DNA from 3 places in the Pseudomonas sp. PvP027 genome. Region 1 is predicted to be linked to each of the others. Evidence: riboswitches for the same ligand, from Rfam matches in the RefSeq annotation. Region 1 holds a riboswitch; each other region holds the start of a gene.
The links. Region 1 has a riboswitch for cobalamin ahead of cobW (cobalamin biosynthesis protein CobW). Riboswitches for the same ligand answer to the same signal wherever they lie in the genome.

Region 1 (3,272 bases):
GCGCTTCCGGGCTCGACTGGGCAAAGCCGGTGGTATTGAGGATCAGCTCGGTTTCAGCCTCATCCAGCCAGTCCTCCACCTGAGTGAAACAGCCTGGCTCCTTGAGGCTGGCCACGGCGATGGGCAGCGGGTTGATGCCTTGCGCCTGCAAGCGCACACAGAACTCGTCGATGAAACCGGTATTGGCGGCCTGCAGGTGCGAGCGATAGAACAGCAGCGCCACCACCGGCTGCTCGGCAAGCCAGTCTGCCCGCCAATCGGCAAGCTGCGCACTTGCCAGGCGAGGATGGTAGATCGCCGTGCGCGGCAACGGCGCAGGCTCGGCCCAGGAATAATCGCGGTCCAGCCAGCGGCTGGCCATGCAGTTGTACAGTTGCAGCGCGTTTTGCAGGCCGCCCTGACGCAGAAACTGCCAGAGTCGGTCGCGCTCTACGGCAGGCACGGTGCTCAGATCACTCAGTTCCGGATCAGGACGGTCATCACCGGGCACCAGAATGACCTGAACGCCGCGTGCCGCGAGTTCCATGAGCCGCTCGACGCCGTAGCGCCAGTAGCCAATACCGCCGTGCAGAGAAATCAGAATGACCTTTGCGTGACGCAGCACTTCATCAACGTAGAGGTCGACAGAGGCGTGATTCTGGACCTGCATCGGGTTGGCCAGACGCAGGCTCGGGTAGTCTTCGGGGAGCTGCCGGGCAGCTTCGGCCAGCAGTGCCAGGCTGGAGTCGCCACTGCAGAGAATCACCAGCTCGGCCGGGGTCTGGCCCAGATCGGCAATATTGTCGTCAGGTACGAAACCGCCGGGCTGGGTTCTCAGTAAATGCATGGGTTAGCCGACAATCGCAGCATTGAGTTGCGCTTGCAGGGCCACGGCATCCAGCTCCTGACCGATCAGCACCAAGTGCGTGGCGCGCTCTTCATCGGCACGCCAGGCGCGGTCGAAATGCTTGTCGAAGCGAGTCCCTACACCTTGAATCAGCAGGCGCATCGGCTTGCCGGGAATGGCCGCGAAGCCTTTCACACGCAGAATGCCGTGCTGCACCACCAGTTGATTCAGTGCATCGAGCAGGACTTTTTCATCGGCTTGCGGTAGTTTCAGGGAAATCGAATCGAACGCGTCGTGATCGTGGTCATCATGATCGTCATCGTCGTGGTGATCATGGTGGGTCTTGCGAGCATCGATATGCAGCTCGGACTCGGCACCGACACCCAGCAGCACGCTGATCGGCAGGCGACCACTGCTGGCTTCGATCACCTTGACCGCAGGCGGCAGCTCCTCGGCAACTTCGGCACGCACTGTCGCCAGACCTTCGGCGTCGATCATGTCGGCCTTGTTGAGGATCACCAGATCGGCGCTGGCCAGTTGATCGGCAAACAGTTCGTGCAGCGGCGACTCGTGGTCCAGGTTGGGATCGAGCTTGCGCTGCGCATCGACCTGATCCGGGAAGGCGGCAAAGGTACCGGCCAGTACCGCCGGGCTGTCGACCACCGTGATCACCGCATCGACTGTGCAGGCGTTGCGGATTTCCGGCCACTGAAAAGCCTGGACCAGCGGCTTGGGCAGTGCCAGCCCCGAGGTTTCGATCAGGATATGGTCCAGGTCACCACGGCGCGCGACCAGTTCGCGCATGACCGGAAAGAACTCTTCCTGCACGGTGCAGCACAGGCAGCCGTTGGCCAACTCGTACACCCGGCCGTTGGCTTCTTCTTCGGTGCAGCCGATCGTGCACTGCTTGAGGATTTCTCCATCGATGCCCAGCTCGCCGAACTCATTGACGATGACCGCGATGCGCCGCCCTTCGGCGTTGTCGAGCATGTGCCGCAACAGGGTGGTCTTGCCCGAGCCGAGGAAGCCGGTAACGATGGTGACGGGAAGCTTGGCCAGTGTTTTCATCAGGTGCCCTTTGGCAATGCGGCGGGCAAACAGGACGAGAACCGCATGCATGACACGCGGATCGGATCGCCACCGGATCACCCCGCCCGGTTGTAGTGAGAATTCTCGGAGGCCGCGGCATGCGTGGCCCGTTCGAGGCAGGTCTCCTGGCTCACGGCGGCGTGCGGCAGGCAATGAACAACGTGCCGACACGCATTCATTGCGCCTTCCCGCCGCAGCAGTGGCTGTGCAATGAACATGACCGTTTACAGTTGCGGGGGCAGCTGCGGCATGTACCGCATTCCCGTCTTAGCTCCACTGGGTGATGTTTTACCCAGGGAGAACCTCGAACTAGCAAGGCTACGCAGTGACTGCAGACAGGTCAATCGTTCAGATTGACGCTGCCCCGCCGCCCATGCTCTCCTGTGCGCCTTGTTTCGGGTGCCCCTCACGGGGTGAAACGGGAAACCGGTGCGCTCGTGTTGTCGAGCAAGTCCGGTGCTGCCCCCGCAACGGTAAGCGAGAGTAGGTCTGATCCACTGTGCCGCTGGCATGGGAAGGTGACCTTGCAGGCTTTGACGCACTGACGTCGCGGCCCCTCGCGAGCCCGGAGACCGGCCCGATATGCTTGCAATGACAAACCCGCGGTGGGCGGGCGCAGTTGAAACCTCCGGCGTCTGCCGGCAGGTTCTCTTGCGCGTGGCCCGCTTGCCAATCATCAAGAGGGAACGCCATGTCGACCATCAGCAGCCACGCCGCCGCGCCCAGCTCCACACGCACTCAACGCCTGACAGCCGCCATCAGCGCTGCGCTTCTCGGCGCCTGCCTGGTGTACTTCGCCGGTTTCTCGCACATTGCGGCCGTGCACAATGCGGCACACGACACCCGTCACAGCGCTGCCTTTCCTTGCCATTGAGGGCGACACAATGTTCAAGCGAATCGCCTACACCGCAGGTTTCACCGGCCTGCTCGCCGCCCTGCTGCTGACCCTGCTGCAAAGCCTGTGGGTGGTGCCGCTGATCCAGCAGGCCGAGACCTACGAAAACGCACCTGCCGAGCAACTGCATCAGCACGCGGACGGCGCGATGGCCGAACACAGTCATGCCCATGACGAAGCGGCCTGGGAACCTGAAAACGGCTGGCAGCGTGTGCTGTCCACCACCGGCGGTAACCTGGTGGTCGCGGTGGGCTTCGCCCTGATGCTTGCCGGGCTCTACACCCTGCGCGCGCCAGGTCGCACCGTGCACGGCGCATGGTGGGGGCTGGCCGGTTTTGCGGTGTTTGTACTGGCCCCGACCTTTGGCCTGCCACCCGAACTCCCGGGCACAGCCGCCGCCGAGCTGAGTCAGCGTCAGTTGTGGTGGCTCGGCGCCGCCGCATCGACTGCCGCCGGGCTGGC
Region 2 (3,272 bases), 120 kb from region 1:
GTAATCACGCCGATCGGCAGCGCCTGCCCCTTGATCAGAGTGCGCGAGAGGATGTCGGCAGCGATCAGAAAAAGTGCGCCGCTCAAGGCACTCAGCGGCACCAGCCGGGCATGGCGGACACCGACCAGCATACGCACCGCATGGGGGATCACCAGCCCGACAAAACCGATGGAGCCGACAATCGAGACCATCACTGCGGTGACCAGCGCAGCACTGGCGATCAGGATGATCTGCACGCGCCGTACCGCGATTCCCAGTGACGCCGCCGAGTCGCTGCCGAAGGTGAATGCGTCCAGCGCTCGCCGGTGCCAGAGGCACACCAGCAGACCGAGCAGCACCGTCGGCACTGCCAGCCAGACCGAGTGCCAGCGCACGCCGCTGAGGTTGCCCAGCAGCCAGAACATGATGCCGCGTGCCTGCTCGGAGCTCGCGGATTTGGTGATCAGAAAAGAGGTCAGGGCATTGAACAGTTGCGAACCGGCGATCCCGGCCAGAATGATCTGCCCGGCTGCCGTGGTGCCGCGTGAAGAGTGCGCCAGCAGGGCAACCAGCGAAAACGCTGCCACAGCACCGGCAAAGGCGCCCGCAGACATCGAGATCGCGCCTGCACCGAAGCCCAGAATCGCGACCAGTACCGCGCCGGTCGAGGCCCCTGCGGAAATCCCCAGCAGATACGGGTCTGCCAGCGGGTTGCGCAATAACGATTGCAACACCACACCACAGATCGCCAGCCCGGCCCCGCAGGCGGCTGCGACAATGGCGCGGGTCAACCGGTAGTTCCAGACGATGCCTTCATCTATAGGGTCGAGCACATAGCCGGCGGCCCAGATTTTATTGGCCAGCACCTGAAAGACCACGCTCAGGCTGATCGAGGTTTCGCCGATCGCTGCGCCGATCATGATCGCCAGCACCAGCACTGCCGAGACCCAGAGCACATGAACCAACGCTATCGGCAATCTCATTTGGCAGCGTTGAAACGGTTGGCGGCGTCAGCCAGTTCCTCGAACCCGGTGAACAGACGCAGGCCAGCCTGCATGCCCTCGGCGTCGATGATCACGATCCGGTCATGCTTGACCGCATCCATGTTGCGGGTCACCGGATCGGACTTGAGGAATTCTATTTTTTTCAGGTAGTCGTCGGCCGGAAAGCGGCGGCGATCCATGCGGGCGATGACCAGAATGCTCGGGTTGGCCTTGGCGATGGTTTCCCAGCCCACGGTTGGCCACTCCTCGTCGGACTTAACGATATTGCGCATGCCCAGGCTGTTGAGCATGAAGTCCGGGATGCCTTTGCGGCCTGCCACGAAAGGGTCGCTGGCGAGGTCGGAACTGGAAAACCAGAACAGCGCCGAGACGTCGTTCGCCTTGTTCTGCCTGACGTTGGCAATCGCCGCGCTCAGGCGGGCCTTGAGGTCTGTGACCAGCGCGTCGCCGCGATCCTGCACATCGAAAATCTGCGCCAGTTGTTCGATGCTCTTGTAGATGGTCTCGATGCGGAACGGCTCCAGGCGTGTGCCATCGGCACCGACCAGATTGTCCTTGCCTTCGCAATCGGAAGGCAGGATGTAAGTAGGTATCTTCAGGTCATGGAACTGCTCGCGGGTGCCGACCACGCCCTGTTTACCGACCATCCATTCCAGTTGCACGGCCACCAGTTCCGGTCGCTTGCCAATCACCGCTTCGAAACTGGGGTCGTTGTCGGCCAGGCGTTCGACCTTGTCGTTCTGCGCCTTGAAGCGTGGCAACACGTTGTTGAACCACAGCGAGGTGCCGACCAGCCTGTCGCCCAGGCCCAGTTCATAAAGCATTTCGGTGCCGGCCTGGCCAATGGTCACAGCCCTGGCTGGCGCATGCGTGAAGGTCAGGGGCGTGCCACAGTTTTCGATGGTCAGCGGATACTGGGTGGGTGCGGCGAGGGCCAGGGTGGACAACGTAAGGCTGACAGCGAGTGCGGCGAGGCGGGGCAGCGACATGGAATGCGGTCTCCGTTGGAGCAGGTGCCAGGGCGCAATGCATATCAGGAAACACATCCCCGGATAATGTCCGGGCACGACAGGTAATGCCGACGCGTGCGGATGTCCTTCCCGGACACCCCGCCGGTTAGTTGGTTGAATCGGGTCGGCAGGTCTCCTGACTGGCATGTCATCGCCTTGCTCCGGCCTTCCCGGATCACGATCCAGTGGCAGTCATGGAGCAGGCTCGGTGCCTACAGTTGCGGGGGCAGTTTCGTTTTCGCCTGGTGGAAGAAGGCGTGCGAATTCCCTGTTAGTTCCTCTCGGAAACCGACGCGCGGCATGGTAAACGATAAGCGTTTTAGTGGCTAATCCTTTGCGCGCCGCAGCTGCAGCAGACGCATAGGTCAGGCCCAGACCGTCCCGATGGGCACGGTGCTTTCGGGGAAAACGCTTAAATTATCTTCATGTTCGCGTCCGGAAAATCGCAAACCCTCATTCCAGAGCGCTCGCGCGAAAAACATGGCGCTCGGCCACAACACGTTTTTCACATCTTCTTCACTGAGTCGGGACGATGCTGAACCTATCTTGCCTGCATGGGAGCGGCGAAGGCCTCGGGCACCGAGCGGGTCAACGCCACACATAGGTTCATGGCAGGAGTGGTCCCTTGACCGACACGATAATCAACAAAAATGTACTTCCCGGTTCGAGCATTCGCCAGCGCTACAAATTGCATCGGAACATCGTATCGATGTCCGTTGCCGTCGTGCTGACGGCTATCTGCGCTTGGTTCTACTCGGCGTTCTCGGGCGTGCATGTGGTGGACCTGGGGGTCGGCAGCAACCTGAGCGTTTCCGGTCTTCGCGAGCACTGGCGACAAGGCAATGTGGTCGTGATGATTCGCCACGCCGAGCGCTGTGATCGTTCAAGCAACCCGTGCATGAGTGACGCCGACGGCATCACCTTCAACGGCCGCGATGCCGCGCTGGCGGTAGGTGCCGGGTTGCAGAAAATGGGCATGGACCACGCGCGCATGATCGCCAGCCCCAAGACCCGCACGCAACAGACTGCGCAACTGCTGGCAGGGCACGCGGTGGCCGGCCAGGACTGGATCAACGACTGTGACAGCGGCTTCATGAAGGCTGTGCAGGCCCACAAGGTCAGTGGCGAGAACATGGTGCTGGTGACGCACAGTGGCTGCATCGACCAGTTCGAACGTAAGGTCGGCGTACCTGGCGGCGAGCGCTCCAGTGAGTACGCCCAGGCGTTTTTCGTGCAAATAGACGGCACCCACCAGCCGAAAATTCTTGGCGCCCTGAAT
Region 3 (3,272 bases), 780 kb from region 1:
ATCTCGTCGCGCTCGTTGACCGCTGTCCACAGCTTGCCGGTCTTCGGTTCCCAATCCATGCCGTTGGGGTTGCGCAGGCCGGAAGCGAAGATCCGGTGGTTGCCGGTCGCCGCGTCCACTTCCCAGATCGCTGCACGACCTTCTTCCTTGTCCATGCCGTTCTCGGCCACGTTGCTGTTGGAACCCACGGTCACGTACAGCTTGCTGCCATCCTTGCTGGCGATGACGTTCTTGGTCCAGTGGTGATTGAGCGTGCCGCCTGGCAAGTCGACTACCTTGGTCGCCTGCGCGCTGATCGAGGTCTGCCCGGATTCATACGGGAAGCTGATCAGGCGGTCGGTGTCGGCGACATACAGCTTGTTGCCCACCAGGGTCATGCCGAACGGCGAATTGAGGTTTTGCAGGAAAACCGTGCGGGTCTCTGCAATACCGTCCTTGTCCACGTCGCGCAGCAAGGTAATGCGGTTGGCGCTGGGCACACCGGCACCGGCGCGGCCCATGACTTTCTCCATCACCCAGCCGCGGATGCCCTTGGAATCATCCGGTTTGGCAGGCGAATTGGTTTCCGCCACCAGCACGTCACCGTTGGGCAGCACATACAGCCAGCGCGGGTGGTCGAGGTTCTCGGCGAATGCAGCCACTTGTGTGCCCGGCGCAGCAACCGGCTTGGCGCCTTTTTCCCAGCCTACGGCGGGTGCGATGTTGACGGTCGGGATCAGCGTCTTGTTGGGCTCCGGCAGCTTGGGCGAGGGGCCTGTTCCATCCGAGACTTGCAGGGTCGACGACTCGCCGCAGGCAGCGAGGCCGCCGGCGACCAGAAGCAACACTGCATAGTGGGGTCTGAGTTTGAACATGATCGATCTCCATAAACAAGGGCGTGGTCCAGTAACTGATAGAGGCGTCGCCAACCCGCTAGGTTCAATCACGTTCCGCGGCGACGGTGTCGATTGACGCTCCCGGCCCAACCCTCTACCCTTCGCGGTTTGTTTCAGGTGCTCTGCAATCCTCGATTGGCAGAGTGAAACAGGGAAGCCGGTGTGGGTCGACAGATCCGATCCCGGCGCTGCCCCCGCAACGGTAAATGAGTCAAGGCTGTGCCTGACGCCACTGTGTTTCGACATGGGAAGGCGCACAGCCGGGGTGACCCGCTCATGAGCCCGGAGACCGGCCTGAATCACTCAATGGCATCACGGAGGGTGATGTTCTGTGCAGGGCGTTGCCGTGCTGTCCAGTGCTGTCCTTCCGTCTGTTGTCGCCTGCCCCGAGCGGAGAACCCAGATGAACGAATCCCCCGAACGCGACGAACGCCATCTGGCGCGCATGCTGCGCAAGAAAGCCGTCATGGACGAGCGTATTGCCAGCTCGCCCAACGAGTGCGGCCTGCTGCTGGTATTGACCGGCAATGGCAAGGGCAAGAGCAGCTCTGCATTCGGCATGCTCGCCCGAGCCATGGGTCACGACATGCAGTGTGGTGTGGTGCAGTTCATCAAGGGCCGTAACAGCACGGGCGAAGAAATGTTTTTCCGCCGTTTCCCCGAGCAGGTGCGCTATCACGTGATGGGCGAGGGCTTCACCTGGGAAACCCAGGATCGCCAGCGCGACATCGCCGCCGCTGAAGCCGCCTGGGCCGTGTCTCGGGAAATGCTTCGCGATCCGGCCATTGGTCTGGTGGTGCTCGACGAACTGAACATCGCCCTGAAACATGGCTACCTCGACCTTGAACAGGTGCTGAGCGACCTGCAGGCCCGTCCGCCGATGCAGCATGTGTTGGTGACTGGCCGCGGTGCCAAACCCGAATTGATCGACCTGGCCGATACCGTTTCCGAGATCGGCGTGGTCAAGCACGCGTTTCAGGCCGGTATTCGTGCGCAGAAAGGTATCGAGCTGTGAACCCTTCATCATTGAGCACATTGCAATGAGAGCCCCGCGTGATTGTCCGGCGGTATTGATCGCTGCGCCTGCCTCCGGGCAAGGCAAAACCACGGTGACCGCTGCACTGGCACGCCTGCACCGCAACCAGGGGCGCAAGGTTCGGGTCTTCAAGTGCGGACCGGACTTTCTCGACCCGATGATTCTCGAGCGGGCCAGTGGCGCGCCGGTCTATCAGCTGGACATGTGGATGGTCGGCGCCGATGAAAGCCGTCGCCTGTTGTGGGAAGCGGCCGGCGAGGCGGACCTGATTCTGATCGAAGGGGTCATGGGCCTGTTCGATGGCACGCCGTCGAGCGCCGACCTGGCCCGGCATTTTGGCGTGCCGGTGCTCGGTGTGATCGACGGCACGGCCATGGCGCAGACGTTTGGCGCACTGGCGCTTGGTCTGGCGCGCTATCAGCCTGATCTGCCGTTTGCCGGCGTGCTGGCCAATCGCGTCGGCACGGTACGCCATGCGCAGTTGCTGGAGAACAGCCTGACCGAAGGCCTGCGCTGGTACGGCGCACTGTCCCGGGAAGTCGGCTTCGAACTGCCCAGCCGTCATCTGGGGCTGGTCCAGGCCAGTGAGCTCAACGATCTGGACGTGCGTCTGGACATGGCCGCTGCGGCGCTGGCCAGTACGTGTGAAGTGGCCTTGCCGCCGGCCGTGACCTTCACGGCGCCCGACCCGGTTCAGGTCGAGCCGCTGCTGCGCGGCGTACGCATTGCCATCGCGCGCGACGAAGCCTTCGCCTTTCTGTATGGCGCGAGCCTGGACCTGCTGAGGAATATGGGCGCCGAGCTGAGTTTCTTCTCGCCGATCCATGATCGCCAGCTGCCCGACGCCGACAGCCTGTACCTGCCAGGTGGCTACCCGGAGCTGCACCACGTTGCGCTGGCCGTCAACGGCACGATGCAGGCTTCGATCAGGGCTCACCATATAGCCGGCAAGCCGATTCTGGCCGAGTGCGGGGGCATGCTCTATTTGCTCGAAGCCTTGACCGATGTCGAGGGCGTGCGCGTCGAACTGGTCGGCTTGCTGTCCGGTGAAGCGGTCATGCAGAAGCGTCTGGCCGCGCTGGCCTTGCAAGCCGTCGAGCTGCCCGAGGGCACGCTGCACGGTCACACCTATCACCATTCGCTGACCAGCACCGAGCTGCAGCCGATTGCCCGTGGCGTCAGCCCCAATGGCGGGCGCGGCGCAGAAGCGGTTTATCGCCTGGGTCGCCTGACCGCGTCCTATGTGCATTTCTATTTTCCTTCCTGCCCCCTGGCGATAGCGGCGCTGTTCAAACCATGACCGAGCAAGCGTTCAGCCCCGAAGAGCGGGCTGCGGTGTACCGCGCTATCGCCGAACGTCG

Region 2: linked by a shared signal. The riboswitch ahead of JOE33_RS24255 (ABC transporter substrate-binding protein) and the one ahead of cobW (cobalamin biosynthesis protein CobW) in region 1 are both predicted to bind cobalamin.
Region 3: linked by a shared signal. The riboswitch ahead of cobO (cob(I)yrinic acid a,c-diamide adenosyltransferase) and the one ahead of cobW (cobalamin biosynthesis protein CobW) in region 1 are both predicted to bind cobalamin.

The regions. Positions count from the first base shown of each region.
Region 1 covers NZ_JAFIBK010000001.1:5,672,903-5,676,174, reverse strand. Annotated here, with positions in the region: gene cobN (cobaltochelatase subunit CobN) at 1-826, opposite strand, end outside; gene cobW (cobalamin biosynthesis protein CobW) at 830-1,894, opposite strand; cobalamin riboswitch at 2,013-2,237, opposite strand; cobalamin riboswitch at 2,296-2,511, shown strand; gene JOE33_RS24730 (CbtB domain-containing protein) at 2,607-2,789, shown strand; gene JOE33_RS24725 (CbtA family protein) at 2,800-3,272, shown strand, end outside.
Region 2 covers NZ_JAFIBK010000001.1:5,555,066-5,558,337, forward strand. Annotated here, with positions in the region: gene JOE33_RS24250 (iron chelate uptake ABC transporter family permease subunit) at 1-962, opposite strand, end outside; gene JOE33_RS24255 (ABC transporter substrate-binding protein) at 959-1,972, opposite strand; cobalamin riboswitch at 2,102-2,301, opposite strand; gene JOE33_RS24260 (histidine phosphatase family protein) at 2,619-3,272, shown strand, end outside.
Region 3 covers NZ_JAFIBK010000001.1:4,893,472-4,896,743, forward strand. Annotated here, with positions in the region: gene JOE33_RS21220 (sorbosone dehydrogenase family protein) at 1-854, opposite strand, end outside; cobalamin riboswitch at 974-1,188, shown strand; gene cobO (cob(I)yrinic acid a,c-diamide adenosyltransferase) at 1,279-1,890, shown strand; gene JOE33_RS21230 (cobyrinate a,c-diamide synthase) at 1,916-3,211, shown strand; gene bluB (5,6-dimethylbenzimidazole synthase) at 3,208-3,272, shown strand, end outside.